4 regions of the Halomonas sp. OfavH-34-E genome follow, and region 1 is predicted to be linked to each of the others. Evidence: predicted binding sites of a transcription regulator. Region 1 holds the regulator's gene; each other region holds the start of a gene.
What was found. The regulator sigma-54, encoded in region 1, starts transcription at its own class of promoters, with help from an activator protein. The targets are predictions, from matches to a motif close to TGGCACNNNNNTTGCTNT.
Positions count from the first base shown of each region.

Region 2: the regulator sigma-54 is predicted to act here: its motif matches at 5,804-5,821, upstream of NH448_RS17300 (sugar phosphorylase).
Region 3: the regulator sigma-54 is predicted to act here: its motif matches at 1,807-1,824, upstream of NH448_RS02475 (circularly permuted type 2 ATP-grasp protein).
Region 4: the regulator sigma-54 is predicted to act here: its motif matches at 5,601-5,618, upstream of NH448_RS17285 (HAD-IIB family hydrolase).

Region 1 covers NZ_JAMXRY010000001.1:84,478-91,931, reverse strand. Annotated here, with positions in the region: gene NH448_RS00455 (HPr family phosphocarrier protein) at 1-32, opposite strand, end outside; gene rapZ (RNase adapter RapZ) at 35-916, opposite strand; gene ptsN (PTS IIA-like nitrogen regulatory protein PtsN) at 970-1,455, opposite strand; gene raiA (ribosome-associated translation inhibitor RaiA) at 1,461-1,769, opposite strand; gene NH448_RS00435 (RNA polymerase factor sigma-54) at 1,929-3,341, opposite strand; gene lptB (LPS export ABC transporter ATP-binding protein) at 3,623-4,348, opposite strand; gene lptA (lipopolysaccharide transport periplasmic protein LptA) at 4,348-4,878, opposite strand; gene lptC (LPS export ABC transporter periplasmic protein LptC) at 4,891-5,466, opposite strand; gene NH448_RS00415 (HAD hydrolase family protein) at 5,463-6,029, opposite strand; gene NH448_RS00410 (KpsF/GutQ family sugar-phosphate isomerase) at 6,062-7,060, opposite strand; gene NH448_RS00405 (calcium/sodium antiporter) at 7,091-7,454, opposite strand, start outside.
Region 2 covers NZ_JAMXRY010000044.1:10,248-17,701, reverse strand. Annotated here, with positions in the region: gene NH448_RS17340 (DUF945 family protein) at 1-84, opposite strand, end outside; gene NH448_RS17335 (phosphatidylglycerophosphatase A) at 144-617, opposite strand; gene thiL (thiamine-phosphate kinase) at 614-1,573, opposite strand; gene nusB (transcription antitermination factor NusB) at 1,586-2,086, opposite strand; gene ribE (6,7-dimethyl-8-ribityllumazine synthase) at 2,083-2,580, opposite strand; gene ribBA (bifunctional 3,4-dihydroxy-2-butanone-4-phosphate synthase/GTP cyclohydrolase II) at 2,702-3,847, opposite strand; gene ribD (bifunctional diaminohydroxyphosphoribosylaminopyrimidine deaminase/5-amino-6-(5-phosphoribosylamino)uracil reductase RibD) at 4,061-5,221, opposite strand; gene nrdR (transcriptional regulator NrdR) at 5,218-5,703, opposite strand; gene NH448_RS17300 (sugar phosphorylase) at 5,897-7,454, shown strand, end outside.
Region 3 covers NZ_JAMXRY010000003.1:115,338-122,791, reverse strand. Annotated here, with positions in the region: gene NH448_RS02480 (alpha-E domain-containing protein) at 1-254, opposite strand, end outside; gene NH448_RS02475 (circularly permuted type 2 ATP-grasp protein) at 259-1,716, opposite strand; gene NH448_RS02470 (transglutaminase family protein) at 2,301-3,239, shown strand; gene NH448_RS02465 (phosphatidylglycerophosphatase A) at 3,310-3,798, shown strand; gene NH448_RS02460 (fasciclin domain-containing protein) at 3,985-4,503, opposite strand; gene NH448_RS02455 (hypothetical protein) at 4,907-5,170, shown strand; gene NH448_RS02450 (hypothetical protein) at 5,167-5,385, shown strand; gene NH448_RS02445 (Na+/H+ antiporter NhaC family protein) at 5,867-7,219, shown strand; gene NH448_RS02440 (LysR family transcriptional regulator) at 7,323-7,454, opposite strand, start outside.
Region 4 covers NZ_JAMXRY010000044.1:1,080-8,533, forward strand. Annotated here, with positions in the region: partial or broken gene NH448_RS17265 (FtsX-like permease family protein) at 1-696, shown strand, start outside; gene NH448_RS17270 (polyphosphate:AMP phosphotransferase) at 841-2,349, shown strand; gene NH448_RS17275 (hypothetical protein) at 2,491-3,876, shown strand; gene glyA (serine hydroxymethyltransferase) at 4,095-5,360, shown strand; gene NH448_RS17285 (HAD-IIB family hydrolase) at 5,656-6,606, shown strand; gene NH448_RS17290 (glycosyl transferase) at 6,603-7,454, shown strand, end outside.

The DNA.
Region 1 (7,454 bases):
CGATTGGTCAGGGTCAGGGTGCGTCGGGCCACGCCTAGAGTCCTCCGCTGTCCAGTCGGCGTTGCTGGCCGAGTTCGCGGTGGCGTAGACGGACGCGGGGATGCTGGTCGGCCAGGGCCGAGGCGATTCCCTCGGCCAGGTAGACCGAACGATGCTGTCCTCCGGTGCAGCCCACCGCCACGGTGAGGTAGCTGCGCTGGCTTTGCTGATAGCGCGGTAGCCAGGTGCGCACCCAGGCGAGAATGTCGCGTTTCATGTCGGCGACGTCCTGATAGCGTTCGAGGAAGTCGATGACGCTGGGATCGCAGCCATTGGCATCACGCAGCGATGGTTCCCAGTAGGGGTTGGGCAGACAGCGGGCATCGAACACGATGTCTGCATCCGGCGGCACGCCACGCTTGAAGCCGAAGGACTCCACGGTCAGGCTCAACTGGCCGCTGCGGTGGTCGGCGACCTGTTCGGCGATGCGCGAACGCAGTTCGTGTACCGACAGGCGAGAGCTGTCGATGACCAGATCGGCCAGGTCTCGAATGCCCGAAAGGGCCTTCTGTTCGGACTCGATGGCTTCCGCCAGGGTCATGTCGCTATCACGGGTCAGGGGGTGACGGCGCCGCGTGTGGGAATAACGCTCGAGCAGAATTCGCGCATCACTGGTCAGGTAGACCACCTGGCAGTCGATCGGACTCTGCTTGAGGGACGCCAGCTGGGCGGGGAAGCGTTCCAGCGCCTCAGGCAGGTTGCGGGCGTCGACGCTGACGGCGATACGGCGGGAATGACCGTTTTCCAGCTCGTCCACCAAGGCGCCCAGCAAGGTCGCGGGAAGGTTGTCGATGGCGTAGAACCCCAGGTCCTCCAGGGCCTGAAGGGCCACGGACTTTCCCGAGCCGGAGCGACCACTGATGATCACGAGCTGCATGTCCTGTCTCCTTGGGCAGGCGTCCATTGCTGATGGCCTAGGCAAGGCCGCGATCAGGAGGGAGTGTCGTCCCCTGGCGCCTGTTGGCGGATGGCTTCCTGCAGGCGCTCGTGAAGCTCGCGCTGGGAGCTGGCGTGGCGCAGACGGTGACGTGTGTCGGCGTCGTTCATGACGCCAGCGACCTGGCCGAGCAGGGCAAGATGGGCGTCGTCGGCCTCTTCCGGCACCAGCAGCACGAACACCAGATCGACGGGCTCACCATCGATGGCATCGAAGTCGACAGGTTCCGCGAGTTTGAGGAAGCCGGAGATGGGCGCCTTGCAGTGGGGGTTGCGGGCATGGGGAATGGCGACGCCATTGCCTATGCCGGTACTGCCCAGGCGCTCACGTCCGATCAGCCGACTGAAGACCTCCTGGCTGTCCAGGCTCGGGGTGTTCTGCGCAATGAAGGTGCTGAAAAACTCCAGCACCCTCTTCTTGCTGCCTCCCGGGACATCGAACAATGTGCGCTCGGGAGGGAGAATGGCTTCCAATGTCATGAGAGTCAGCGAATTCCGGCGCCTTGGGCGCGGGCTTGGGATTTTTCCTTGTGCTTGACCAGCTGGCGGTCCAGCTTGTCGGCAAGGGCGTCGATAGCAGCATACATGTCGCCGTCCTGCGCTTCGGCATGCAGGTCGGCACCGGCGGCGTGAAGGGTGCAGGCGGCCAGCTGGCGTTCCTTTTCCACCGAGAGGGTCACCTGGACGTTGGTGATGTTGTCGTAGTGGCGCTCCACACGGGTGAGCTTCTCTTGTACGTAGTCACGCAGGGGATCGGTCAATTCGACGTGGTGGCCGGTGATGTTGACTTGCATGACAGGCTCCTTGCTCTTTCGGGTGGTGGCTTGATTGTAACCCTTTTTCCGATCCTGCAAACCCCCTCGACGCTACGCAGAAAGACGCAGATGTCATGCGAAATTTCAAGTGCTTGCGCTTTCCCGATAACTAGGCTAGCGACGCCGCAGCGCAAGGCCTCAGCGCAGTCGCTTGCGCTCGCTGGAAGACGGAATATTCATGGCTTCCCGGTACTTTGCCACGGTGCGTCTGGCGACATTGACGCCGTCTTCCGCCAGCAATTCCACCAGTTTGCTGTCCGACAGAGGTTTGCGGGCAGGTTCCTTTTGAATCAACGATTTGATCATGGCGCGGATGGCGGTACTGGAATGGGCGTCGCCATCCTGGCCGACCTGGCTCGAGAAAAAATACTTCAACTCGAACACGCCGCGAGGCGTGTGCACGAACTTCTGGGTGGTCACGCGGGAGATGGTGGACTCGTGCATCTCCACCTTGTCTGCGATATCGGCCAGCACCAACGGTTTCATGGCCGCTTCTCCCTGCTCGAGGAAGTCGATCTGACGCACCATGATTTCCCGGCCGACCTTCAGCAAGGTGTCGTTGCGGCTGGACAGACTTTTGATCAGCCAGCGCGCCTCCTGCAGGTGGTCCTTGAGGAACTGGTTGTCCTGGCTCTTGTCCGCGCGCCGAATCAGCGCAGCGTAGTCGGGCTGGATGCGCAGTCGGGGCATTGCATCCGGGTTGAGTTCAACGCGCCAGCCCTCTTCGGTGTGGCGTACCACCAGGTCGGGTATGACGTAGTCGTTATCGCTGTCACCGAACTGGCTGCCGGGACGTGGGTCGAGGCTCCGGATCAGCTCGATGACGCTGTCGAGTTGGTCGTCATCGAGTCCTAGTCGGCGCTTCAGCAGACGTCGGTCGCCGCTGGCCAGCGCCTCGAGAAACTGTCTTACCAGTCGTCCGGCCTGGGGCAGCAGGACGGTATCGCGAGGCAGGCTATCCAGTTGCAGCATCAGACACTCGCGCAGGTCGCGGGCGAACACTCCGGTCGGTTCGAACTGTTGCAGCCGAACCAGCACCGCCTCCACCTCCGCGAGGGGAGGGGGGCGACGACCGTCTTGCTCGAGCCCCTGGGCAATGTCATCCAGTGTCTGCTCGAGATAGCCGTCGGCGTTGACCGCGTCGAGCAGGCTCTCGGCGATCAGGCGCTCCTGGTCGCTGACGTCGAGCATCGCCAGTTGCCAGCTCAGGTGGCTGTGCAGTGACTGGGAGCTTGCCTGGCGCTCGAAATCCGGCGCCTCGCCACTGCCGGCGGGGGTGGTGCCCAGGTCCTGGTAGGTGTCGGACCAGTCGCTGTCCACACTGAGTTCCGAGGGAATCTGATCCGCCCAGTCATCTTCCACGGCTTCCCTGGTCTGCTGTTCGCCGAACTCGTCCTCGAGTTCGAGCATGGGGTTGGCCTCCAGCGCCTGCTGGACCTCCTGGCGCAGGTCCAGGGTCGAAAGCTGCAGCAGGCCGATCGCCTGTTGCAGTTGCGGGGTCATGGTCAGCTGGGTACCAATGCGCAGCTGCAGTGACGCCTTGAGGGCCATGGGTCGGGATCCACCAGTGTTGTCGAAAGGCTTTACCCTAACGACGAGTCATCAGACATGCAAGCATCTTGCCAAGTTGGTGTTTTTTGACCTGTGGGAGGGAGTGTAAAGGTCGATGTGGAACAACTTGGTAGGGGGGAGGTGCTTCTTTCGAGGGAGGCCCTGTGTGCAAGGTGAGGCCGACCCTTTCAGGGCCGGCGGTTGGATGCTGATGCTGGCAAGTGTTGCGGCCGCTTGATGCGACTGCGACTGCGACTGCGGCTGTCGGGCGGCCCTGCGGTCTAGAGGCGGAAGTTCTCGCCCAGGTAGACCTCCTTGACGCGCTGGTTGGCGAGGATGGACTCGGCGCTGCCCTCGGCGATGATCTGTCCGTCGCCGACGATGTAGGCACGATCGCAGATATCGAGGGTCTCGCGCACGTTGTGATCGGTGATCAGGACGCCGATATCGCGGGCCTTGAGTTGACGAATGATGGACTTGATCTCGCCCACCGAGATCGGGTCGACCCCGGCGAAGGGTTCATCGAGCAGGATAAAGGCCGGCTCGGTGGCCAGGGCGCGAGCGATCTCGACCCGGCGCCGCTCCCCGCCGGACAGGCTCATGCCGGGGTTGTCACGAATATGGCTGACGTGGAAATCCTCGAGGAGTTGCTCGAGACGTGCTTCTCGGCCCTCGCGGTCGAGGTCCTTGCGGGTCTCGAGGATCGCCATGATGTTGTCGGCCACCGACAGCTTGCGAAAGATCGAAGCCTCCTGAGGCAGGTAGCCGATACCGGCCAGCGCGCGCTGGTGCATGGCCGCGCGGCTCAGGTCCCGATCATCGATGCTGATGCTGCCGGCGTCGGCTCTGACCAGGCCGACGATCATGTAGAAGGAGGTGGTCTTGCCGGCCCCGTTGGGGCCCAGCAGACCGACGATGCTGCCCTGCTCGATCGACAGGCTGATGTCCTGGACGACGCGACGCTTCTTGTAGCTCTTGGCCAGATGGCGAGCGTGGAGAGTCTTCATCAGTTTCCTTGGCTTTCCGGCTCGAGGGTCATGCGAATGCGCTGCTCGCCCTGGACGCCCTGGGCGCTGGAGCGGGCCTGGACCACGCGGCGATCGAGGAAGTACTCCAGATAGGCACCGTCGAAGGTGTCATTGGCCTTGTGCAGCTCAGCCTGGTCGATCAGCTCCATGCGGCGTTCGGCCACGTGGTAGATCACCTTGCGGCCCCAGCCCTTGACCACCGGTTCTTCCGGGGATGGCTTCTGCTCGAGGTAGGCGCGGGAGCCGGTCGCGGTCGCCAGTGACAGTTGTCCCTGGTCGTTGCGCTGGATCTCGACGCGTTCGCCGGTGAGGATCATGCTGCCTTGCACAATGCGCACGTCGCCGGTATAGACCGCGGTACCGGCGCGATCATCGAGATCCAGCTGGTCGGCCTCCACCTGAATCGGTGCGCTGCGATCACTTTCCAGCGCCAGGACACTGCTGCCGGTGGCGCCGGCGGCCAGGCCAAGGGCCAGGGCAAGCAGGAGGGCGGGACTTGGACGCATCATGGAAGGGGCTCCTTATTGAGGCTCTGGCGGATGATGACCGGTGACATTGTCGGTCAGGCGAGCGGTATTGTCATGGATCCAGGCGTCGAAGCGCTCCCCTTGCATCTGTTGAGGGGGTTGGCGTAGGACGGCTGGCGTTTCGCTCCAGACATGGCCACTGTCGCTGTCGTAGACCAATACCTCGGTATCAAGCTGCCAACGCTCCGCGGGGGCCTCGAGATGGGCGTCGCCCGACAGGGTCAGGGGGTTGCCGTCCGGACCCAGTTCACCGTTGTCGGCGTCGGCGATCCACTCTCGGCCGCTGTCGTCGATCAGCGCAAGGTCCGGCTGGTCCACCCGGGTGACGTCGTCGAGCGGTGTGTGCACAAGGCGTGGCGTATCGATGCGCTGATGGGGGGTGCCCTGGGCATCGAAGCGGGTCAGGCGGGCATCCACCAGGTAGTAGTCGGGCTCGCCGGCCTTGTCATTGGGTACCAGGTCGGGGACGTTGCTCTCGCGGGGGTCGAGCAACGTCAGGCCGCCACCGAGTACCAGCAGCAGGATGACCAGCCAGAAGCGAAAGCCTGGACGCAGTGCGCTCAGTTTCATGTCAGCGGTCCGTTGCTCAGGTAGCTGTCGATGATATCGTCGAGGCGGCCCTGGGCCATCAGCAGGGTGTCGGTGATCTCGCGCACCGCGCCATGTCCGCCGGCAACCTGGGTGACCCAGTCGGCGTGCTGACGAAGGTAGCAGGGGGCGCCTGGCACGGTGATGCCGACCGCACTGCGATGGATGCAGGGCAGATCCGGCAGGTCATCGCCGCAGTAGGCGACCTGGTCGAGGGTCAGGCCCAGCGAATCGCACAGCGATTCAAGGGCGGGCAGCTTGCGCTCGACCCCTTGCTGTACGTGCTCGATGCCGAGTGCTCTGGCTCTCTGGGTGACCATGGGGGAGCTGCGCCCGGTGATCAGGGCCACCTGGATGCCGGCGCGCTTGGCCAGCTTGAGGCCGTGGCCATCCAGGGTGTTGAACGCCTTCAACTCGGAGCCGTCGGCGTGGAAGTACAGTCGACCATCGGTCAGTACGCCGTCCACGTCCAGCGCCAGCAGCTTGATGTGGCGCAGGCGCTCCACCAGTTCCGGCGCGAGGGAGGCGAGAAGCTCGTGAGACATGACGGCGTTCCTTGTAAAGGGATAAATGAGGCTCAGATGACACCGGCGGCCAGCAGGTCGTGCATATGCAGTGCACCGACTGGGCGCTGCTCGTCATCGACCACCGCCAGGGCGGTGATCCGGCCTTCCTCCATCAGCTTGACCGCTTCCGCCGCCAGGGTGGCGGGGCCGATGCGTCGCCCGGGGGTAGTCATCACGTCATCCACGGTAAGCGAGCTGAAGTCCTGATGGCGATCCAGGGTACGGCGCAGGTCGCCGTCGGTATAGACCCCGGCCAGGGTGCCGTCGGGGGACACCACGCAGGTAAAGCCGAGTCCCTGACGGGTGATCTCGAGCAGGGCGTCGCGCAGCGGCGAGCCCGACGGTACCGAGGGCAGCCGGTCGCCGGTATGCATCAGGTCGGCCACGGTCAACAGCAGTCGCTTGCCCAGGCTGCCGCCCGGGTGGGACAGGGCGAAATCCTCGGCGGTGAAGCCGCGGGTCTCGAGCAGCGCCACCGCCAGGGCGTCGCCCAGCGCCAGCGCTGCGGTGGTCGAAGAGGTCGGGGCCAGGTCCAGTGGGCAGGCCTCGCGCTCGACCCCGGCGTATAGATGGGCTTCGGCGTGGCGGGCCAGGGTCGACTGTGCTCGGCCGGTCATGCTGATCAGTGGAATGCCCATGCGCTTGAGCAGCGGCAGCAGGGCAGTGACCTCGGCGGTTTCGCCGGAGTTGGACAGTGCCAGGACGACGTCGCCGGGCGTGATCATGCCCAGGTCACCATGACTGGCTTCGCCGGGATGGACAAAGAAGGCCGGCGTGCCGGTGCTGGCCAGGGTGGCGGCGATCTTGCCGCCGACATGTCCCGACTTGCCCATGCCGGTGACGACCACCCGGCCGCGGCAGGCCAGCAGCAGTTGGCAGGCACGGTCGAAGTCGCCGTCGAGACGCCCGATCAGGGCGTCGATGGCGTCACGTTCCAGCTCCAGGGTGCGTCGTGCGATATCGCGGACGCTCAGGGTCGGCGTCTGCGCCGAGGAGGGGTGTTTGCTCATGGCCATGATTGTTGCCGTTTACTGCCGTTGTCACAAGGGGCCTGCCGCGACCGAAAGGCCGAGCCAGGTCAGATAAAGCGCATAGGTGCAGGCCAGCAGCGCGCCGATCCAGCGCCCCAGGCGCCCTCGGCGTTGCCACAGCAGCAGCGCCGCCAGCAGCAGCGTCAGGCCAAGCATTACCGGAAAGTCGCGGCCGGCGGCTGCGGGATCGGTGGCTCCCGGCGCCAGCAGCGCCGGTACCGGCAGTACCGCCAGCATATTGAACAGGTTGGAGCCGATGACGTTGCCGATGGCCAGATCGTGGTGGCGCTTCAGCGCGCTGGCCACGCAGGCGGCGAGTTCCGGCAGGCTGGTGCCGATGGCGACGACGGTCAGACCGATCACCAGCTCGCTT
Region 2 (7,454 bases), on a different contig from region 1:
CAGCAGACTGGCGAGATATTGGGCCACCGCCCAGGCCAGCGCCAGCACCACCACCACCGGTACGATCCATCGTTCCTTGCGCATTCCTTGCCCTCTCTGCCGAGAGGAGCCTCCCTGCCCCCGTCGGCGTGACGATACGCTGTTCAGTGTAGCCAGAACCACAGGTGCATGGTGCACCAGGAGTAAACGCCGGCCATGACATCATCGACCATGATGCCGAAGCCGCCGGCCACGCGACGATCGGCCCAGCGGATGGGCCAGGGCTTGATCACGTCGAATACGCGAAAGACAACGAAGCCCCACAGCGCCGCTTCCCACGAAAAGGGCACCGCCGCCATGGTCAGCCAGTAGCCGACAAACTCGTCCCAGACGATACCGGAGTGGTCGTGCACGCCGAGGTCCCGGGACGTCTTGTCGCACAGCCAGACACCCCAGACGAAGGTGATGGCGATCATCACCAGGTACCAGCCCAGGGTCAGCTCGGACAACAGCCAGTAGAAGGGAATGGCCGCCAGGGTCCCGAAGGTCCCCGGGGCAAAGGGCGCCGCCCCGCTGCCCAGCCCGAAGGCAAGAAAATGGGTCGGTCGACGCCACACGCTAGCCGGTGCTTTGTTCACGATGTCCCTCCGTGGAAATGTTGCCACCCCGGCAGCGAAGAGGCATTCACCCCTTGTATCCCCGGCGACGCGGTGACCTGGCCGATGGCAACGAAGGCGAGCCCCAGTTCTGCCAGTGCCAGGCGGGCCCGATCGAACGCCGCCGACGGCAGCGCCACGACCAGCTCGTAGTCGTCGCCGCCGGTCAGGGCGGCCTCTCGGGCCGCCTCGGTGCCGAGGGCCTCTACGAGCCCTTCGGCCAGAGGCAGCGCTTCGGCGTCAAGACGCGCCCCGACACCGCTGGCTTTCAGCAGGTGACCAAGGTCGGCAAGCAAGCCGTCGGAGACGTCGATGGCCGCGCTGGCCAGTCCCCGCAGCGCCAGACCTGCCTGCCAGCGCGCCTGGGGCAACAGGTAGCGGGCAAGCAGCGGTGACTCAAGATCTCGCTGACCCTCGTACCAGGCCGCCAGCCCCCCGGCGCCGCCACCCAGCGCACCGGTGACCGCCAGCACGTCGCCGGCGCGGGCGCCGTCGCGACGCAGCGCCTCGCCCGTGGGTACCTCACCCATCACGGTGACGCTGACGGCGCGTTGGCCCCGGGTGACGTCGCCCCCGACCAGGGTCATGTCCGCCTCGTCGCACACAGCATGGAAGCCCTGGGCAAACTTTGCCACCCACTGCTCTTCCACCTCGGGCAACGTCAGCGCCATCAGACACCAGCGCGGCTGCGCGCCCATGGCGGCCAGATCACTCAGGCTCACCGCCAGGGCGCGATGCCCCAGCGCCTGCGGCGGTGCGTCTTCGGGAAAATGCTGGCCTTCCACCGAGGTGTCGACGCTGACCACCAGTTCGTGCCCTGGCGCAGGGCGCATCAGGCAGGCATCGTCACCCACCCCGAGCGAGACGCCGGAGGCCTTGCCGGGCTCGCCCGTCGTGGGCGCCAGCCAGCGCTCGATGAGTTCGAATTCTCCGTACATCAGGCGCGACCTTCAGCGGCGACGGGCACTGACCTCGGCGCTTCTGAGCTTGATGGCCAGCTTGTCGAGAATGCTGTTGATGTACTTGTGGCCATCGGTGGCGCCAAAGGACTTGGCCAGCTCGACCCCTTCGTTGATCACCGCCCGATAAGGGACCTCCAGACGCTTGGACAGCTCATAGGCCCCAAGGCGCAGGATCGCCAGCTCGATCGGATCGATGTCCTCGAGGCGGCGGTCCAGCAGCGGCGAGATCGAGGCGTCGAGCTCCTTGCGGTAGCGTGCAACGTTATGCAGCAGCTCATGGAACAGCGCCAGATCGGCAATTTCCATGACCTTGAGCCAGTTCTCGTGCACCTCCAGGTCGTCATCGGGCACCTGGCTGCGAAATTCGGCCTCGACCGCGGTGATGGACTTGTCCGTCATCTGCCACTGATAAAGTCCCTGCACCGCCAGCTCGCGAGCCGCACGGCGAGACTGCTGGGCCTTGCTGGGCGCACGCTGTTCGCGGCTCATGCGGGGGTCTCCTCGGCATCGTCACCAAAATGACGCAGCAGCGACACCATCTCCATGGCAGCCATGGCGGCTTCGACGCCCTTGTTACCGGCCTTGGTGCCGGCCCGCTCGATGGCCTGCTCGATGGAGTTGACCGTCAGCACACCGTTGGCCACCGGGGTATCGAACTCCAGCTGCAGCCGCGACAGCGCGGAATTGCACTCGCCGGCCACGTGCTCGAAGTGCGGGGTACCGCCGCGAATGACCGCGCCGAGCGCGACCACGGCGTCGGGACGCGCCACCGCGAGCACACGCTTGACCGCCAGCGGCAGTTCCCAGGCGCCCGGGACGTGGACGATGTCGATCATCTCCATGTCCACCCCGTGGCGCACCAGGCTGTCCACCGCGCCCTCGACCAGGCTATCTACCACATGGTGATTGAAGCGGCCCACGACGATCACGTAGCGGCCCTGGACGTCGACGAAGCTGCCTTCGACTTGGGAAATAGGTTGCATCTTGAATCTTCCTGAATGTACCGGCCTGGGGCCGGTAGTCGGGGTGACCCTGTCAAAGGGCCTGTCCCCTGGTAAAAACCGAAACACCGGACGCCAGCATTACTGCCTCGCCCGGCGTGAATCAACCGCTGATATCAGCTGGCGAGACGATGTCCACCACCTCGAGATCAAAACCCGACAGCGCGGAGAACTTCCACGGTGAGCTCAGCAGACGCATCCTGCCGACACCGAGCTCGCGCAGGATCTGGGAGCCGGTTCCGATGGTCAGGTAGTTGCCGGCGCCGTCGGACTCGCTGCCGCGAGCGGTGCGGCGGCGCTCCAGGAACACCTGCAGCATATCGTTGAGGTCCTGATGCGGACGCATGTCATCGAGCAGCACGAAGACACCCTGCTCGGCCCGCGCCACCTCTTCCAGCGCCTGGTGGGCGCGCCAGGAGGCGTCCTCGCCCTTGACCAGGCACATCAGGTCACGCATCTCGTTGGCCAGATGCACCCGCACCGTGGTCACGCTGTCCGGACTCGGCGAGCCCTTCACCAGCGCCAGGTGGTGCACCTTGTGGGTGCGGTCGAGAAAGACGTGGGCGGTCAGCTCACCGTAGGCGGTGGTCACCGGCAGTCGCTCGACCTCTTCTACCGTCTGCTCGTTGTGGATCCGGTAGTGGATCAGGTCGGCGATGGTGCCCATCTTGATCCCGTGGGTCTCGGCGAAGCGCTCGAGCTCAGGACGTCGGGCCATGCTGCCATCGTCGTTCATGATCTCGCAGATCACACCGCTGGGATCACAACCGGCCAGGGCGGCCAGATCGCAGGCCGCCTCGGTGTGGCCGGCGCGCCTGAGCACGCCGCCGGGCTCGGCCATCAGCGGAAAGATGTGGCCGGGCTGGACGATGTCTTCTGCCTTGGCATTGCGCGCGCTGGCGGCCTGCACCGTGCGTGCGCGGTCAGCAGCGGAGATGCCGGTGCTGACGCCTTCGGCGGCCTCGATGGACAGGGTGAACTTGGTACCGAAACCGGAGCCATTGTCCTGCACCATCAGCGGCAGCTTGAGCTGTTCGCAGCGCTCCCGGGTCATCGGCATGCAGATCAGACCACGGGCGTGAACCGCCATGAAGTTGATGTGCCAGGCCTCGACCTTCTCGGCGGCCATGATGATGTCACCTTCGTTTTCCCGATCCTCGTCGTCCATCAGGATCACCATACGGCCCTGGCGGATATCCTCGACGAGTTCGGCAATAGGGGCCAGGCCCCCGCTGGAAGACTGCGACATGTATGCTCCCTGGATCTAAAATGGCCACTCGCGACGGCGGCCAGAAACCGCGTCAGGGTACCGTGGCGCGGCGTCGGGCGCCAGTCAAAGACAAAGACCAGACAGGGCGTCGGGCGCCGCTTATATCAAGATCGGCCACTGCGACTCCGCGTCGGGCGCCGCTTATATGAAGCCCCGCTACTACGATCCCGGGCCCCGGTGACTTTCGTCGGGTCAGTGCTCGGCGCAGGCGGCCAGCGCCGGGCGCGCCAGAATACGCCAGTCCTTGCCGAGGGCACGGATATCGAGAATTTCCAGAGGCCGCTGCTCGGCCATGCGTTCGATGCCCGACAACGCCATCAGCCCGCGCGCGTCGGAGCCGAGCAGGGTCGGCGCCATGTAAAGACGCAACTCGTCCACCAGACAGGCATCCATCAAGGCACCTGCCAGGGTCGCGCCGGTCTCCACCAACAGCTCGTTGCAGCCGCCCTCGTCACCGAGCCACTTGAGCAGCGCGCCAAGATCGACGCGGCCGTCGTCGCCTGCAGGCATCTCCAGCACCCGCGCGCCGGAGCGCATCAGCGCGTCTCTGCGAGGGGATTCGCTGCCCTCGACGCAGACCACCAGCGTCTCCCCTGGCTCGCTCAGGCAGGCCGCGGCCAGCGGCATGCGCAGGCGCGAGTCCACCACGACCCTAAGCGGCTGGCGTCGGGCGATGACTTCGGCGTCATCGAGCCCGAGCTGATCGGCACGCACCGTCAGCCGCGAGTTGTCGAAGATGATCGAATCCACCCCGGTGAGGATGGCGCAGCTCTGAGCCCGCAGCCGCTGGACGTCACGCCGAGCCTCGGCACCGGTGATCCACTGGGACTCGCCGGAGGCCATGGCGGTACGGCCGTCGAGGCTCATGGCGAGCTTGAGGCTGACCCGTGGACGCCCCCGGGTCATGCGCGACACGAAGCCGGCGTTCAATACCTGGGCGTCCGCCTCGAGGCAACCGAGCCTTACCTCGACCCCGGCGTCACGCAGGCGTGCGATACCGCGTCCCGCCACCTGAGGATTGGGATCCTGCATGGCTACCACCACCCTGGCGACACCGGCCTTGATCAAGGCATCGCAGCAAGGCCCTGTGCGCCCCTGGTGAGAGCAGGGTTCCAGCGTCACGTAAGCGGTGGCGCCTCGGGCGTGCTCACCGGCAGCCTCGAGTGCATGGACCTCGGCGTGGGGCTCCCCGGCGCGCTGATGGTAGCCGTCGGCCAGATGCTTGCCGTGCTTGACCAGTACGCAACCGACCCTCGGATTGGGCATGGTGGTGTAGCGACCGCGTTCGGCCAGCTTCAATGCCCTGGCCATCCAGGCTTCATCCTGGCCTGCCGTGATGTCCGTCGGATTCATGTGCTCTCCCCGGTGTCGGGCGAGAAACTCGGCTCCTGGGCCAGGCGGTCGATCTCGGCGCGAAATTCGTCGATATCCTGAAACCGTCGATAGACTGAAGCAAAGCGGATATAGGCCACCTGATCGAGGCGCTTCAGGGCATTCATCACCTCTTCACCGACCACCCGCGCCTGGACCTCGCGCTCGCCCCGTGCGCGCAGGTTCTGGCGGATACGTTCCACCGCCGCCTCGATCGACTCGGCGCTGACGGGGCGTTTTTCCAGCGCCCGCAGCATGCCGGCCCGCAGCTTGATCTCGTCGAACACCTCCCGCGAGCCATCGGCCTTGATGATCCGTGGCATGATAAGTTCAGCGGTCTCGTAGGTGGTGAAGCGCTCACCGCAGCCAGCACACTGCCGCCGTCGGCGCACCTGATCACCTTCGGCGACCAGCCGGGAGTCAGTCACTCGGGTCTCTTGGGCGCCACAGAAGGGGCAATGCATAGCGGACAGTCCGGCAGGAAAAATATGTCGCCATAGTGTAACGGCTGAGGCCTGCCCCGCCCAGCGCAATGGCCCAGGTCATCCGCGATTTCAGCTGAGTTGGCACGCCCTGTGCTTGATACTTTCTTTCTAGCCGTCAATGAAATGGCGAGCGCTCACGGGGCAAGGCGCCCCCACGCCTGCGGAGGACACCATGGCAAGCCACCTCTCCCCCCTGGAACCCGACGACTTTCGCCAGCGTGCCGCAGAGCTGCTCGCGCCTCTCTATGGTGCACGCAGCGAAGAGGTCCTGCGCCGTCTGCTGCGCCTGATCGAAGCGCAGGGGGCCGGGTTGAGGCACCGTCATGGTGCACGCCAGACGCTGTGGAGCGAGCAGGACCAGTGGCTGATCGTCTATGGCGACTCGCTGCTGGATGCCGACAAGCCCCCCCTGGCGGTACTCGATGAGTTCCTGAGCAAGCGCCTGAAGACCGTCTTCAGCGGTGTCCATGTGCTGCCCTTCTTCCCCTGGAGCAGCGACGACGGCTTCTCGGTGATCCACTATCGCGAGGTCGACCCGAAACTGGGCGACTGGCGCGATATCCGGCGCCTGGCCAGCCACCATGATCTGATGGTGGACCTGGTGCTCAACCATGTCTCGCGGGAATCGCTGTGGTTCGCCGACTATCTCGGCGGCAACCTGCCCGGGCGCGACTACTTCATCGAGATGGACCCCGATACCGATCTCAGCGAGGTGGTGCGTCCGCGCAGCTCACCGCTGCTGGTCCCCGTCAGCACCCGCCGTGGCGTTCGCCACCTGTGGGCGACCTTCTCCGAGGACCAGATCGACCTCAACTTCGCCAACCCCGACGTCTTGATCGAATTCGTCGGCATCCTGCTGTTCTACCTGCAGCAGGGCGCCCGCATCGTCCGTCTGGACGCCGTCGCCTTCCTGTGGAAACGCCCCGGCACCCGCTGTATCCACCTTCCCGAGACCCACGCGGTGGTGCGGCTGTTGCGGGCGGTGGTCGACCACGTCGCCCCCGGCACCCTGATCATCACCGAGACCAATGTGCCCCACGCCGAGAACATCAGCTACTTCGGCCTTGAGCGACAGGACACGCCGCCCGACGAGGCCCATCTGGTCTACCAGTTTCCGCTGCCACCTCTGTTGCTGCACACCTTGACCAGTGGCGAGGCCGGCACCCTGGCGCGCTGGCTCGACAGCCTGCCCGAGCTCCCCGCCGGCTGCAGCTATCTGAACTTCACCGCCAGCCACGATGGCATTGGCGTGCGCCCGCTGGAAGGCTGGCTGGAAGGCCACGAGATCGACGCCCTGGTCTCCTTGATGCAGCGCTTCGGTGGCTTCGTCAGCATGCGCCGGCAGGCCGACGGCAGCGACAGCCCCTACGAGCTCAATATCACCTGGTTCGACGCCATGAGCGGCACCCGGCGCGGCCCCGACCCGTGGCAGGTCGAGCGCTTCCTGTTGAGCCAGCACCTGATGCTGGTGCTGAAGGGTATCCCCGGCGTCTACCTGCACTGCCTGACCGCCACCCAGAACGACCACGACGGGGTCGAACGCAGCGGGCGCCTGCGTTCGATCAATCGCAAGCGCTGGGACCGCCAGGAGCTGGAACCTCTGCTGGACAGCCGTCACACGCCGACCCGCGAGGTGTTCTTCGCCCTCACCCGACGCCTCGAGATCCGTCGCAGGGAACCCTGCTTCCACCCCGATGCGGCCCAGACGGTCATCCCCACACCACCGGAAC
Region 3 (7,454 bases), on a different contig from region 1:
ATCGAGCCGGAGTAGCGTCGGTCGGCACACAGGAACTGCACCACGTTGCGATCGTTGGGCTCGTCGTAGAGGGTCTCGAACACCTCGGCGCCCCCGGTGATATCGACCATCGCCGCCCATCCCAGCGGTTGGCGGTAGGGCATGTCCAGCATCAGGTGACTGGAGACGTTGATCAGCCGGGCGGTATCTTCGGCACGCTCGATGTAGCGGGCCATCCAGTACAGGTTTTCGGCGACTCTGGAAAGCATCAGCATGGTCTCAGTCCTCCCCCATCTCGACGATCCAGGTGTCCTTGCTGCCGCCCCCTTGGGACGAGTTGACCACCAGCGAGCCCTTGACCAGGGCCACACGGGTCAAGCCACCGGTGGTGACGTAGGCGCCGTCCTGGCCCGACAGGATGAAGGGACGCAAATCGACGTGGCGCGGCTCGGGCCGGCCATCGAACAGCGTGGGGGTGGTGGACAGGTTCAACATGGGCTGGGCCATGTAGTTGCGTGGGTTCTCCTGGATCAGCCTGGCGAAGGCATCACGCTCGGCCTGGGAGGCCTGGGGGCCCATCAGCATGCCGTAGCCGCCGGACTCGTTGGCGGGCTTTACCACCAGTTCATGCAGGTGCTCCAGCACATAGCGGCGGTCTTCCTCGAGCATGCACAGGTAGCTCGGCACATTGGGCAGCAGTGCCTCCTGATCCAGGTAGTACTTGATCAGTTTCGGCACGAAGGCGTAGACCACCTTGTCATCGGCGACACCGGCCCCCGGGGCGTTGGCCAGCGCCACCTTGCCGCTGCGCCAGGCCCGCATCAATCCGGGCACGCCCAGCACCGAGTCCTTGCGAAACGCCTCCGGGTCGAGGAAGGCGTCGTCGACGCGGCGGTAGATCACGTCCACACGGGTCAGCCCCTGGACGGTGCGCATGTAGACCACGTCGTCGTCATCGACCAGCAGATCCGGGCCCTGGACCAGTTGCACACCCATTTGCTGGGCCAGGTAGGCGTGCTCGTAGTAGGCCGAGTTGTAGATACCCGGGGTCAGCACCACCACCTGGGGATCGTCCCAATGGCGTGGCGACATGCCCGCCAGCATGTCGTAAAGCTGGGGCACATAGTCGTCCACCGGATGAATCTTGCCCGAGGCAAACAGCTCCGGCAGCACGCGCTTGGTCACGTTGCGATTCTCGAGCATGTAGGACACCCCGGACGGTATCCGCAGGTTGTCCTCCAGTACGTAGACGGTGCCGTCGCCACCACGCACCAGATCGGAGCCGCAGATATGCGCCCAGACCCCGTGGGGCGGATCGATCCCTACACACTGGGGGCGAAAGTTGACGGATTGCTCGAGCACCGCCGCCGGCAGCACGCCATCCTTGACGACCTTCTGGTCGTGGTACAGGTCGTCGATGAACAGGTTGAGCGCCTCGACCCGCTGCTTGAGGCCTGCCTCGGTGCGTCGCCACTCGTCGGCGGGGATGATGCGAGGCACGATGTCGAAAGGCCAGGCGCGGTCGATCATGCTGCCCTCGGAATACACCGTGAAGGTGATCCCCATGGTGCGAATGGCGATCTCTGCTGCGTTCTTGCGCTCTTCCAACTCGTCAGGGGCAAAGCCCGCGAGCACGTCACACAGCATCTTGGCCGCCTCCCGCGGCATCCCGGGCGTCGCCACCAGTTCGTCATAGAACCCTGCGCAGTCGTACTGCTGCCAATCCACATGGCTCATCGGCACACCCTCGATTGTTTTCGGCATCCGGCGACCCGACCACGACGATGGCACCCCCGCCTTCGACCGTACCGGGTCCCTCCTTGCTGTATAGCAAGCCCTGTACCAGACCGCCGAGAATAGGCCGCAGCGCCGAGCCTTCTCGCCGAATGGGCTGGCGCAATTGAGCAATTTGGACAAAAAGCGACCACTTGCTCCTGCCGAAAGTGCCCCACGAACCAGCAAGAAGGGGCAGCGAGCACCGATCTGGTGCAATCATGGCGCCCCCCGGCAAGCGCGGGCGGTAGCCCTCGGCAGCCCTTGCAGAAGCCGGTCGATGGCACCTGCTGCTGACGACGCCCACCTTTCGGGCTTGAGAGAAAGGCAGGAGTCGGGTACATCTTGTCGCCACGGTTCGGGGGGGATATCGTCACCTTCTGCAACATTCGCCGACACCCAGGAGCCTCCTCGCTTCCCATGCCTGCCTCTTCTCGTTCCGCACTCCCTGGCTCGTGCGCACCGCTGTCCTGCCCTGCTCAAGACAGCGGCGCCAGGCGGTGCCGTCTGGCCAGCCTTGTCAGGGGTGGCACGGCGGGATCCGGCAGATGATCTATCGACTTCGCCACACCACGCGCTACCACTACAGCGAGATCGTGACACTCAGCGAGAACGAGGCCTGCCTGATACCCCGTGAGATGGCCTACCAGCAGGTTGCCTGGGCGCAATTGTCGATCTCGCCGGGCGAGTCGCTACGCCAGAGCCGACAGGACGCCTTCGGCAACCATATCGCGCTGTTCGCGGTCGACACCCCCCATACCCAGCTCGAGGTCACGCTGGAGGCGCAGGTCATGACCTCGCCTCGCGCCACACCGCCGCAGGCCATCATTAGCTGGGAGCGGTGTCGAGAGCTGTTGGCAGACCGCCACCAGCCAGGTTTCCGCGAAGCACAGCCGTTTCTTGAAAACTCCGCCTATATCGAGCGCCGCCCGCTGCTCGCCGCCTGGGCCGAAGACTGTTTTCCCGCTGGTGGCGATCTGGTGGACTGCGTGGAGCGCTTGAACCGTCGCATCCATGAGGAATTCCGCTACGACAGCGAGTTCAGCGACATGGAGACGACACCGTCCCAGGTGCTCCAGCATCGCCGTGGGGTGTGTCAGGACTTCGCTCACCTGGCCATCGCCACCCTGCGCTCGGTGGGTCTGGCCGCGCGCTACGTCAGCGGCTATCTCGAGACTCGACCGCCTCCAGGACAGCCTCGACTGATGGGCGCCGACGCCTCCCACGCCTGGTTCTCCGTGCTAATACCCGGCTGGGGCTGGCTCGACTTCGACCCCACCAACGGTGTGCGCGCCGGCGAACGACACCTGTTGCTTGGCTGGGGCCGCGACTACGAGGACGTGGCGCCGCTCAAGGGCGTGGTGACCGGTGGTGGGCGCCAGCGCCTCGAGGTGGAAGTGGACGTTGTTCCCGCCGGGGAAGTCGCGGCCACCTGCCCGACCTCCGCCAGCCCTGGCGATCACCCGGCAGCGCCGATATCCGGCTGATTCGCTGTCCTTTATATTGCGCAGGCTCTGCCCGGCCTTGCCCTGCCCACCGTGTTCCAGGAGAGATTCCATGCAGGACCTGTTGATCTGGATTGCCACCGGCTTCGGCCTGGGCTATTCCCCCTGGGCGCCGGGGACGGTCGGCTCCCTGATCGGACTGCCGGTCGCCTGGTGGCTGTTCCGGCTGCCGCTCGGCACGCGCCTGGCCGTTACCCTGACGCTCCTCGTGCTGGCCGTTCCCGTCTGCCACTTCGCTTCGCTGTGGCTGGGCGGCGGCGACCTGCCCCAGATCGTGCTCGACGAATGGGTGGCCCTGCCCATCGCGGTGCTGGCCTTCTCGCGCTACCGACGGCGCATCATCCTGCCGCTGGGCTATCTACTGTTTCGCCTGTTCGATATCTCCAAGCTGTCCCCGGTACGCGAGATCGAAGGTATTGGCGGGGGACTCGGCATCGTCGCCGACGACGCGATGGCTGCTCTGTACGCCGCCCTCACCCTGATACTGCTGGTGCGCCTGACCCGCCGCTACTGGCAACGAGACCCCGAGCAGTCCTCATAAGCCAATAGCGGCCTGCCAATGCCGGGCGGCGCTTCCTATATCCACAGCCCTGACACAAAAAAACCGCCCTCGACGGGCGGCCAAACGGGACAGGGATCTATCGAAACAGTGACCGGGGGACCTCGTGCCCGGCCTCTGACGTCCAGTGCAGCAGATGTTGCACTGGCGTCACTCACTCAGCCTCGGTTATTCAGGAATCAGCACGCTGTCCACCACGTGGATCACCCCATTGCTGGCCTTGATGTCGGACTCCACCACGGCGGCATTGCCTACGCTTGCCGAGCCTTCCTGGGCGTCGATGGCCATGTCGGTTCCCTGCAGGGTGGTCACCTCGTATGACTCCTCCAGTGACACTTCTCCTTCCACCATGTGGTAGGAAACGACCTCGACCAGACGTCGGTGGGAGGCCTTGTCGTCGCTCATCCACTCATCGAGCTGTCCTGGCTGCAGGGTACCGAAGGCTTCGTTCGTTGGAGCAAAGAGCGTATAGGTTTGATCTCCCTGTAGCGGCTCGTCGAGGCCAGCCTTCTCGACAGCATCAAGCAATGTCGAGAAACGTCCGTCGGCCTGGGCGACTTCGAGCAGATTGCGTGAGGGATCCTGCTGTTGCTGCTGATCCGCTTCGGCCACCCCGCCAGCGAGCAGCGCTACGCCGAGCACGCAGCTCGGCAGGAACGACGTTGCGGCAGACATTGCTTTTTTCATGCTCTCGCCTCCTTGCGGTGATTGCTCCGAGATGTCGCGTCGCCACTGCACGCCTCCCGGGAACCTCTCTGTCGGGGCTGTTCAACCAGGACGACGCAATTCATGTACAAAAACTAGATCAAGAACAAGTAATGTACAAGAAAAAGTTTTACGACAGCTTTCGCCACTCTGATCATCAAAGCGTCATCTTTTGACGTCATGATATGGGCGCTGCTCGGAAAGACGGTAATGACGGCGAAATGCCGATACGCTTCCGGCGACAGAAAACCTATACAATACTTGCATATCAAGCCTGGCGATGAGAACCTTTCGTACCGTTGAGGCTCGGCCAGGAGGGCCATGCGCAGCCTCGCTTCCACAACGGAACGAACGACGGCACGTCATGCGCCAAGGAGGGCGACCCGTGTACTACCCGATTTCCTGTACCCGCTGTGGCCACGACCTGGCCAGCACACCGGGACCTGTAACGGCTCAGCCCAATGACTGGGAAGAGCTGAACTGCACCGAGTGCGGTGAGTTTCATGCCACCCTGGGCGCCTGGGAAGAACAGCAGACGCCCGACCGCCTGCGCTTTCTCAACAAGTCTCGCAGCCTGATGATGGCCATGCGACGTGAGCACGATGCCTTGATCGAGCAGCAGCACACCAAGGGAGAGCGAGTCGCATGATCACCGTCACCCTGGACCTGAGCTGCACCATCTGTGGCCACTCCCGCTTCACGCTGCCTGTTGGTCAAGACGACGGCGACAGCGTTCACTGCGCCAACTGCACCGCCTACAAGTGCAAGGCCATGGACCTGGAGCGCGCGCTGATGGCGACCCTGCCACCGTCCATGCCTGCAGTACCGGCTTCCTCTGGCGCCGCCCAGGCGGTACCCGCCTGAGCGATGGCTTGAGAGACAGCGTTTCTGCGCCCCGCTTTTCGCCGACGCGTCCTGGTGATTCACGCCGCCCCTTTCGGGGCGGCGTTTTTGATGGAAGGCAGCGCAGCCGCTTCTTTGCTTTCTTCCTTTCCTCCTTTCCCCCCTTGCCACCATGGCGGCGACCATCGAGACCGCTATCGAGGCAACTATCGGGGCCAGTGCGGGCCACGGCCCAGGTTTGGGGTATCATTCGCCCGCTAGCGAACGGCCGTCAGGCTTCAACCTCCCCTAGAAGAGGACCAGCCCTCCGCGGTAACGCCACGCTCGCCGGCACTCTCACGCCCCCTGGACACGTGGCTCATGACGAGCCGGAGACCCCATGCAAGAGACCGCCCTTACCGACCCTTCTCCCAAGGCAAACCGTTTTGCCCGCACCCGCGCACTGCCGACCATTGCTCTGTGCGCCCTGATCTACGCCTCGACCCTGGCCGTCGGCTACCACATCAACGCGGCGGTGTTGACGATCCTCAGCATGATCGTGCTGTGCCTGCTGCGTATCCCCGTGGCCATCGCCCTGATCAGCGCCGCCATGCTAGGCGCGCTGCACGCCGGACTGTCGATGAACGACGCCATCGGCGCCTTCAATGACAACCTGCTGGTCGGCGCCCAGGTCGGCCTGACCTACGTGATGATCGGCGCCTTCGCCGTGGCGCTGTCACGCTCGGGCCTGCTCGAACTGCTGGCCGATGCTATCTCGGCGCGCCTCGGCAGCGACGAGCAAAGTACCCGCAAGGGCGTCAAGTGGTCGCTGTTCGGCCTGTTCATCGTCGCCTCACTGATGTCGCAGAATCTGGTGCCGGTGCACATCGCCTTCATTCCGATCCTGCTGCCACCGCTGCTTGTGGTGCTCGATCGCCTGCGAGTCGACCGCCGCGCCGTGGCCTGTATCCTGGCCTGCTCGATCAGCGCCAGCTACCTGCTGCTGCCCACCGGCTTCGGTGCCATCTTTCTCAACGAGATCCTGCTGGCCAACGTCAACAGCGTCGGCGCGGACTACGGGCTGACCGCCACCGCCGACATGGCCCCCAAGGCCATGGCACTACCGGTGCTGGGCCTGGTCGCGGGGCTGCTGGTGGCCGTTTTTATCAGCTATCGCCGCCCGCGCGACTACGTCACACCAAGCACCACCACCACCACCACCACCGTCGCCACCAGGCCCGCCTCGCCGGCTCGCCTGAAGCCGCTGCAGCTGGTCATCACCTTGGGTGCTCTGGCGGTGGCCCTGGTCTTTCAGCTCAAGTTCGACTCGCTGTTGCTCGGAGCCATGGTCGGTTTTCTGATCCTGGGGGTCTCCGGTATCTTCCGCTGGCAGGAGCAGGATGACGTCTTCACCGACGGGCTGCGGATGATGGCGCAGATCGCGGTCATCATCACCGTCGCCTCCGGCTTTGCCGGCGTGCTGACCGCCACCGGCGAAATCGAGCCTCTGGTGGCGGCGTCGGCCGAACTGATCGGCGGCAACATGGCGCTGGGCGCAGCGGTGATGCTGGTGGTGGGACTGTTCATCACCATCGGCTTCGGTGACTCCTTCGCCAGTGTGCCGATCCTGGCACCCATCTACCTGCCACTGGCGCTGACCCTGGGCTTCGACCCGCTGGCGGCGATGGCCTTGCTGGGCGCCTCGGCGGCCCTGGGCGACGCTGGCTCCCCGGCCTCGACCATCACCCTGGGCGCCACCGCCGGGCTTAACGCCGATGGCCAGCACGACCACATTCGCGACAGCGTCATCCCCACCTTCCTGCACTGCAACATCGGCATGCTCGTGTTCGCCTGGATCGCCGCCATGGTGCTGTAATGCGCAGCACCTGACACCAAGCCTCGCAGCAATGGCAAAGGCCACCCCTCGGGTGGCCTTTTGCACGGCACCAGGCCAAGCGCAGATAACAGGGCGCGGCCGTTCAGGCCAGCGATTGCGACTCTGCCACCTCGATCAAGCGTCGGACCGCCGGCAGGCTGGCATCCCTGCGCCAGACCAGCATCAGTGGCAGCACTATATCCAGATCCTCCAGAGGAAAGCTGACCACTCCTTC
Region 4 (7,454 bases), on a different contig from region 1:
GAACTGGCAGAACGTCTGGGGCTGGCGCTGGGGGATCGTTTAAGTTTCACCATCGGCGCCGACACCCTGGTCGGTGAGATCACCAGTCTCCGCGACCTCGATTGGGACAGCTTCAAGCCCAACTTTTACGTGATCTTCCCGCCTGGTGTGCTGGAACGCTACGGCCATAGCTACATCACCGCCTTCTATCTGGAGCAGCAGCAGAAGCGCGAACTGGGGAGCCTGGTCCAGGCCTTCCCGGGGGTGACGCTGCTCGACGTGGATGCCCTGCTGGGGCAGGTCCGTGAGGTGCTGGGGCACGTGACCCGGGCGGTGGAAGTGGTGCTGGCCTTCGTGCTGCTGGCCGGGGTCAGTGTGCTCTACGCCGCGTTGATCGCCAGTCAGCCGGTACGTGCCCACGAAAGCGGCTTGTTGCGCGTCTTTGGCGCAGGTTCCCGTCTGCTCGCGCGGGTGCAGTGGGCTGAATTTGCCGTTCTGGGACTGGCCAGCGGCCTGATGGCGGCGCTGCTGGCGGAGGTCGCCACGGCCGCGTTATATCTGCTGTGGCTGGATCTGCCGCCGCGGGTGCATCCCTGGGTCTGGCTGCTGGTCCCGACGCTCGGCGCTGTGGTACTGGGCTTGGTAGGGCATCTGTTGTCCCGGGGCATTCGGCGCCAGGCGCCGGCGGCGAGCCTGGGGCTGCTGGGCGAGGCCTGAAAGGCGAATCATGGCATGAAAGGGTGAATCGCCTCACGAAACGCGAAGCGCCTCATGCAAAGCGATGCGCCTCATGCAAAGCGATGCGCCTTATGCGAAGCGAAGCGCCTTATGAACAGGGAAGTGCGTCATGAAGGAGCGACGATGACCAGGACCAAGGTGGCAAAGGGAAAGAAGCGGGGCTCAACCAGCAACGCCTCTCGCAAGAGCGCCTCCGGCAAGACCATGTCCGCCGAGGAGTGTCAGCGGTTTCGCCTGCTGTCGGCCCAGCTGGAATTGGCCCAGCGAGCGGATCGGGCAGTGGTAGTGCTGGTGGCCGGCCACGCCGCCACCGGCAAGGGCGAGCTGATCAACCTGCTCAACCACTGGCTGGAGAACCGGTTGACCGAGGTGCACGCCCTGGTGCCCGGCGACGAGGAGCGCCGACGACCTTACTGGTGGCGATTCTGGCGGCGTCTTCCAGGGCGTGGCCGGCTCGGGGTGTTCGTCCATGGCTGGGTCGGCGATGCGGTGCTGGCGCGGGCCTCCCGCGCCTTGGGTGAGGGCGCCTACAATGACCGCATCGAACAGATGCGTCAGTTCGAGGCGGAGCTTGCCGCCGACGGAGTTCGCCTGGTCAAGCTGTGGCTGCAGATCGATGCAGACACCCAGCGACAACGACTCGAGGCCTGGGCCGCCGACCCGGCCAGTCGCTGGCAGGTCACCGACGAAAAGTGGCGCCGCCACGCCCAGCATGGCCTGCTCGATGAGCTTGCCCGCGACCTGCGTGCGCGCACCCACTGTCGCCACAGTCCCTGGATCGAGCTCGACGCGAGCCCCGGCAACGACCTGCTGCCCCAGGTGGCCGAAGTCCTCGAGAAGGTCATGGCAAGCCCTGTCCCGGCCCTCGAGCGCCCCGAGACTCCCCCACTGAATGCCATCGCTCCCCCTCGGCTCGACGCCCTCGAGCATGACGACCCGCCCCCCCGACTCAAGAAGCGCGACTACAGCGAGCGCCTGGCCGACGCCCAGGCCAGGCTGGCCCAGCTGGCGCGCAGTGCCGCGCGCCAGGGAGTGCCGTTGGTGGTGGTGTTCGAGGGCCATGACGCTGCCGGCAAGGGCGGCGGCATCCATCGCCTGACCTCGGCGATGGATGCACGTCAGTACCGTGTGCATCAGATCGCTGCGCCCACCGAGGAGGAGCGCCTGCACCCGTGGCAGTGGCGCTTCTGGCATCGTCTGCCCCGCGATGGCCGGGTGGCGATCTTCGACCGCTCCTGGTATGGCCGGGTGCTGGTGGAACGGGTCGAAGGCCTCGCCGATGAGCGGGACTGGCGACGCGGCTTTGAAGAGATTCGCCAGTTCGAGGCGCGCCTGCTCGAGCACGGCACCGTGCTGGTCAAGCTGTTCCTGGCCATCGACAAGGACGAGCAGCTCGAGCGTTTCGAAGCCCGGGCCGAGACTCCTCACAAGCGGCACAAGCTCACCGACGAGGATTGGCGCAACCGCGAGCGCTGGGACGACTACCAGCAGGCCATCGACGAGATGTTCGCGGAAACTCATGCCCCTGGCGGCGAGTGGGTGCTGATCGACGCCAACGACAAGCGTCGGGCGCGCCTGGCGGTGATCGAGGAGGTGAGTCGGCGGTTGTCGGCGCGCCTGCCGCTGGATTGAGTGACCGATGTCCTGTCAACACTGCTGAAGGCCTGTCGACGGGTTCGTTCAGGCGCTACAGTGAAGGCTGACACAACTGCCGTATCGGCAAAGATCGTTGGCGTTTGCCAGGTTCTATTTTCACACCGGAGGTGAAAGTTCATGAAGTGCCGTCTGTCTTCCCGCCACGCCGTCCCTTTCGTGGCGCTGCTTTCTCTGGGGGCGAGCGTCGCCCAGGCCGACGCCGAACGTCTCGAGGCTGACCTGCGTGCGGCCCTGGAGCGTGAAGGTACCCTCGAGATCGGCGAGGTATCCGATGAGCTGCTCGGCAGCACCACCAGTGCCGAGAACCTGACCCTGACCGGCGACAGCGGCGAACGCCTGACCATCGCGCGCTACCTGGTCGAGGGCGACTACGACGCGCCGGAAGAAGTGGTGCTCGAGGACATCGAGCTGGTCGACCGGGGCGCCAGCATGCTGCTTGAGCGGCTGGTGTTCGAGGAGCCCGGCCAGCCTGTGCTCGATCTGCGTGATCTGCCCTGGGATGAAGACAACCCGCTGGCCGGGATTAGCCTGGAAGGACTGGTGATGGATCAGCGCCAGGGCAAGGTGGGGGCTGACCTTCCCTGGGGCGACTATCCCGGACGCATCGAGATCCAGAGCCTGGGCGCCAGCGACGTCAGCGCCGATGCCATCGGCAGCCTGACGCTGACCGGGATGAGCGGCTCCAGCGACAACTTCGAGGAGCTCGGGGCCGGAACCTTCTCGCTGCCGTCACTCAGTCTGACCGGCCTCAAGGGGCTTGCGAGCGACGCGCCCACGGTGGACGCCCTCGAGCTCGAGGACCTGGAGATCGCCACCGATCGCCTGGTGGCAAGCCTTGAGCATCTGGTGGCCGACGGCGACATGAACGACGGCGAGTACAGCGGGCGCATGGACAACCTGACGGTGGATCTGGCCAGGATGATCGAGCTGGCGCCGGTGGACGAGCGCACCCAGCTACGTCTGGTCAGCAACGTGCTGACCGATGGCTCCGGACAGCTCACCCTGGACGCCGACATGGACGGTACCTGGGAGGCCAGCGGTGCCAATGGCCAGGTGGCCAGCCGTTTCGAGATGACCGCAGCCGATGCCTTCCGCCTCGGCTTCGACAGTGACCTGCCGGTAAACCTGCCCAAGGGCCAGGACCCTGCGGCCTACTTTGCCGGCCTCGAGGACTGGACCGAGCTGGACACCCAGGGCGGCGACGTCTCGCTCAGTCTCAGCGATCTGGGCGTGTTCGGGCGTATCGCACCGGTGGTGGCAGCGACCCAGGGGGTGTCCGAAGACGCCCTGCTCGAACAGCTCAGGACCCAGTCCGAAGGCTTCGGCATCATGATGGGACCGCAGATCGGCGCGGTGCTCACGGGGCTGGTGCAGATGATGGCCGGTGAGGCCAGCGAGATGTCAATCGACCTCAGCCTGCCACCCAGCCGACAGCTCCAGAAGCTGGCCCAGGACCCGCTGGGGCTGCCCCAGGCGTTGTCCATGGAAGTCACGATGGACTAGGGCTTGGCCGAAGGGTCGTGGCGCCCGCCGGCGTTTCGGGCTGAGCCTGGAAAAGAGCGCCCGGTGGGCCACGCTTCAGTCTGACTGAAGCCAAGATGAGAAATCATGCAGCAGCCCATGACGGTCTTTCATGTGAAAGCGGTCATGGGCTGCGCTATGATGGCGGCCCGCTTTTCGCGATTGCCCCTTGAATCCCCCGCTGCGAGGTTATGCCGCCGATGTTCAGCCGTGATATGCAGATTGCCGGTTTCGATGATGCCCTGTTCGATGCGATGCAGAAGGAAGTCGCCCGTCAGGAGGCTCACATCGAGCTGATTGCCTCCGAAAACTACGCCAGCCCCCGGGTGATGGAAGCCCAGGGTAGCCAGCTGACCAACAAGTACGCGGAAGGCTATCCCGGCAAGCGTTACTACGGTGGCTGCGAGTACGTCGACGTGGTCGAGCAGTTGGCCATCGACTATGCCAAGGAGCTGTTTGGCGCGAGCTACGCCAACGTCCAGCCGCACTCAGGCTCCCAGGCCAACGGCGCGGTCTTCCAGGCCCTGGTCAAGCCCGGTGACACCGTGCTGGGCATGAGCCTCGACGCCGGCGGTCACCTGACCCACGGCGCCCGCCCGAACTTCTCCGGCAAGCACTACAATGCCGTGCAGTACGGCATCGACGAGTCCGGCCGCATCGACTACGACGAGGTGGCCCGCCTGGCCCGCGAGCACCAGCCGAAGATGATCATCGCCGGTTTCTCCGCCTACTCCCAGATCATCGACTGGGCACGCTTCCGCGAGATCGCCGACGAGGTGGGTGCCTTCCTGCTGGTGGACATGGCCCACGTGGCCGGCCTGGTTGCCGCCGGTGTCTACCCGAATCCGCTGCCCCACGCCCATGTGGTCACCACCACCACCCATAAGACCCTGCGCGGTCCCCGTGGTGGCCTGATCCTGTCCGCCGAGAACGACGCCGACATCGAGAAGAAGCTGCAGTCTGCGGTCTTCCCCGGTGGCCAGGGCGGCCCGCTCGAGCACGTCATCGCGGCCAAGGCGATCTGCTTCAAGGAGGCCATGGCGCCCGAGTTCAAGACCTACCAGCAGCAGGTGGTCAAGAACGCCCAGACCATGGCCAAGGTATTTATCGAGCGTGGCTACGACGTGGTCTCCGGCGGCACCGAGGATCACCTCTTCCTGCTGTCGCTGATCAAGCAGGGCCTGACCGGCAAGGACGCGGACGCGGCCCTGGGTCGTGCCCACATCACCGTCAACAAGAACGCCGTGCCCGGTGATCCGCAGAGCCCCTTCGTGACCTCTGGCCTGCGTATCGGCACCCCGGCGGTCACCACCCGTGGTTTCGGCGAGAGCGAGTGCGGTGATCTGGCTGGCTGGATCTGCGACATCCTCGACGTCATGGCCAAGGGCGAGTCCACCGAGGCCATCGAGGCCGAGGTCAAGGCCAAGGTGGAAGAAGTCTGCACCCGTCTGCCGGTCTACGGCTGAGTGCCCGGCGGGGTGACCCGCCGCTCAGGCCACCAAAGACACCCCCGAGAGCTCCGCTCTCGGGGGTGTCGTCGTTCTGGGGCTGTGTGCTTGCAGCGGGGCGTCGGCTGTCGATGCACCATTGTGGTGCCTTATCCTGCACCGGGCACGGCCGCGTCCGCCCCGGACCTGACGGGGCCTCGTTGCGCTGACGTCTACATTCCCTTCATCTGCTTGTTTTCCCGTTGCTCTTCTCAGCGATGGCGCAGCCCTTGCTTTGTATCTCGGTGAACACTTTTGATGCGAAGGTCCCACCATGCACGCCAGCACGACTCCCCGAATCGGTGCCTTCGACGGGCCCAGGCTGCTGTTCACCGACCTGGATGGCTCGCTGCTCGACCACCATGACTACGGCTGGAAGCCCGCCGAGCCCTGGCTCGATGCCCTGCGTGAGGCCGGCGTTGCGGCGATCCCGGTGACCAGCAAGACCCGCAGTGAACTGCTCGGGCTGCGCCAGCAGCTCGGCCTCGCCGATCGCCCCTTTATCGCCGAGAACGGCGCGGTGATTGCGCTGCCCCCCAGCTGGTGTCACGCCCGACGTGAGGGACAGCCGGGCCCGGATGGCCTGGTGATCCGCACCCTCGGGGTGGATATCGGGCTGATTCGCCGGCGGGTGGCGATCTGGCGTGAGCGGCTGTCCGCGCGCTTTCTGACCATGAGCGAGATGGCGCTGGAGGACGTGGTGGCCTTCACCGGTCTGGATGAACAGGAGGCTCGCCTGGCACGCCTGCGCGAGGGCAGCGAGCCGCTGTTGTGGGAAGACGACGAAGCGCTGCTGCAGCGCTTTCGCGAGGGCCTGGCCAGTGACGGCCTGCGCATGACGAGGGGCGGGCGCTTCTGGCACGTGCTCGGCGACACCGACAAGGGCCAGGCGGTGCAATGGCTGTGCGCCCGCTTCGAGGCGCTCAAGGGCCGACGCCCCGAGACCCTGTCGCTGGGCGATGGCCCCAACGATGTCGCCATGCTCGAGGCCACCGATGCGGCGGTGGTGATTCGTGCCCGCCATGGCCTCGACGTGTCCCCGTGCCAGCCGCGCTTGTATCGCAGCGAGGCGCTGGGCCCCTGGGGCTGGGCCGAGGGGGTTGCGCACTTCTGGGGAGAGCAGGACGCGGCGGAGCCTGCCAGCAGCGCTGAGGCCGGCAGCACCGATGCCGGCGGCGCCGACGACAAGGATCATCACAAGCTGGGCGAGGAGGGTGAGGCATGAGCGATTTCCACCAGAACGGCATCATCACCGACTTTCACAACCTGACCCGGCGCAAGGTCGAAGACCTGGAGGCGGATCTGGAGCGCTTCGGCCGCCAGCGCCCGCTCGGGCTGATCCTGCCGTCATTGTACTCGGAGCTGGAAGGACCGGCGCTGGACGCCATCGTCGAGTCGCTGGCCCAGGCGAGCTATCTGTCGGAGATCGTGATCGGCCTCGATCGTGCCGACCGGGACCAGTTTCTGCGGGCACGCGAGTTCTTTTCGCGCCTGCCCCAGCACCATCGCATCCTGTGGAATGACGGCCCGCGCCTGAGCGCGCTGGACGCGCAGCTGGCCGAGGAAGGCCTGGCGCCACAGCAGCCGGGCAAGGGCCGCAATGTGTGGTTCTGTGCGGGCTATGTGCAGGCATCCGGGCGCACCGCCGCGGTGGGGCTGCATGACTGCGATATCCTGACCTACGACCGCGGCCTGCTGGCACGGCTGATGTATCCGGTGGCCCACCCACGCTTCAACTACGCCTTCTGCAAGGGCTACTACCCGCGTATCGCCGAGGGCAAGCTCAACGGCCGGGTCTCCCGGCTGATGGTGACCCCGCTGCTGCGGGCGCTAAAGATCATGCACGGGCCCTTGCCTTACCTGGACTACCTGGACAGCTATCGCTACCCGCTGTCGGGGGAGTTCTCGATGCGTACCGAGGTGCTGGACAACATCCGTATCCCCGCCGACTGGGGGCTGGAGATCGGGGTGCTGTCCGAGGTCCACCGCGACCACTCCACCAATCGGCTGTGTCAGGTGGATATCGCCGACGTCTACGACCACAAGCATCAACCGGTGTCCGCCGATGACGCG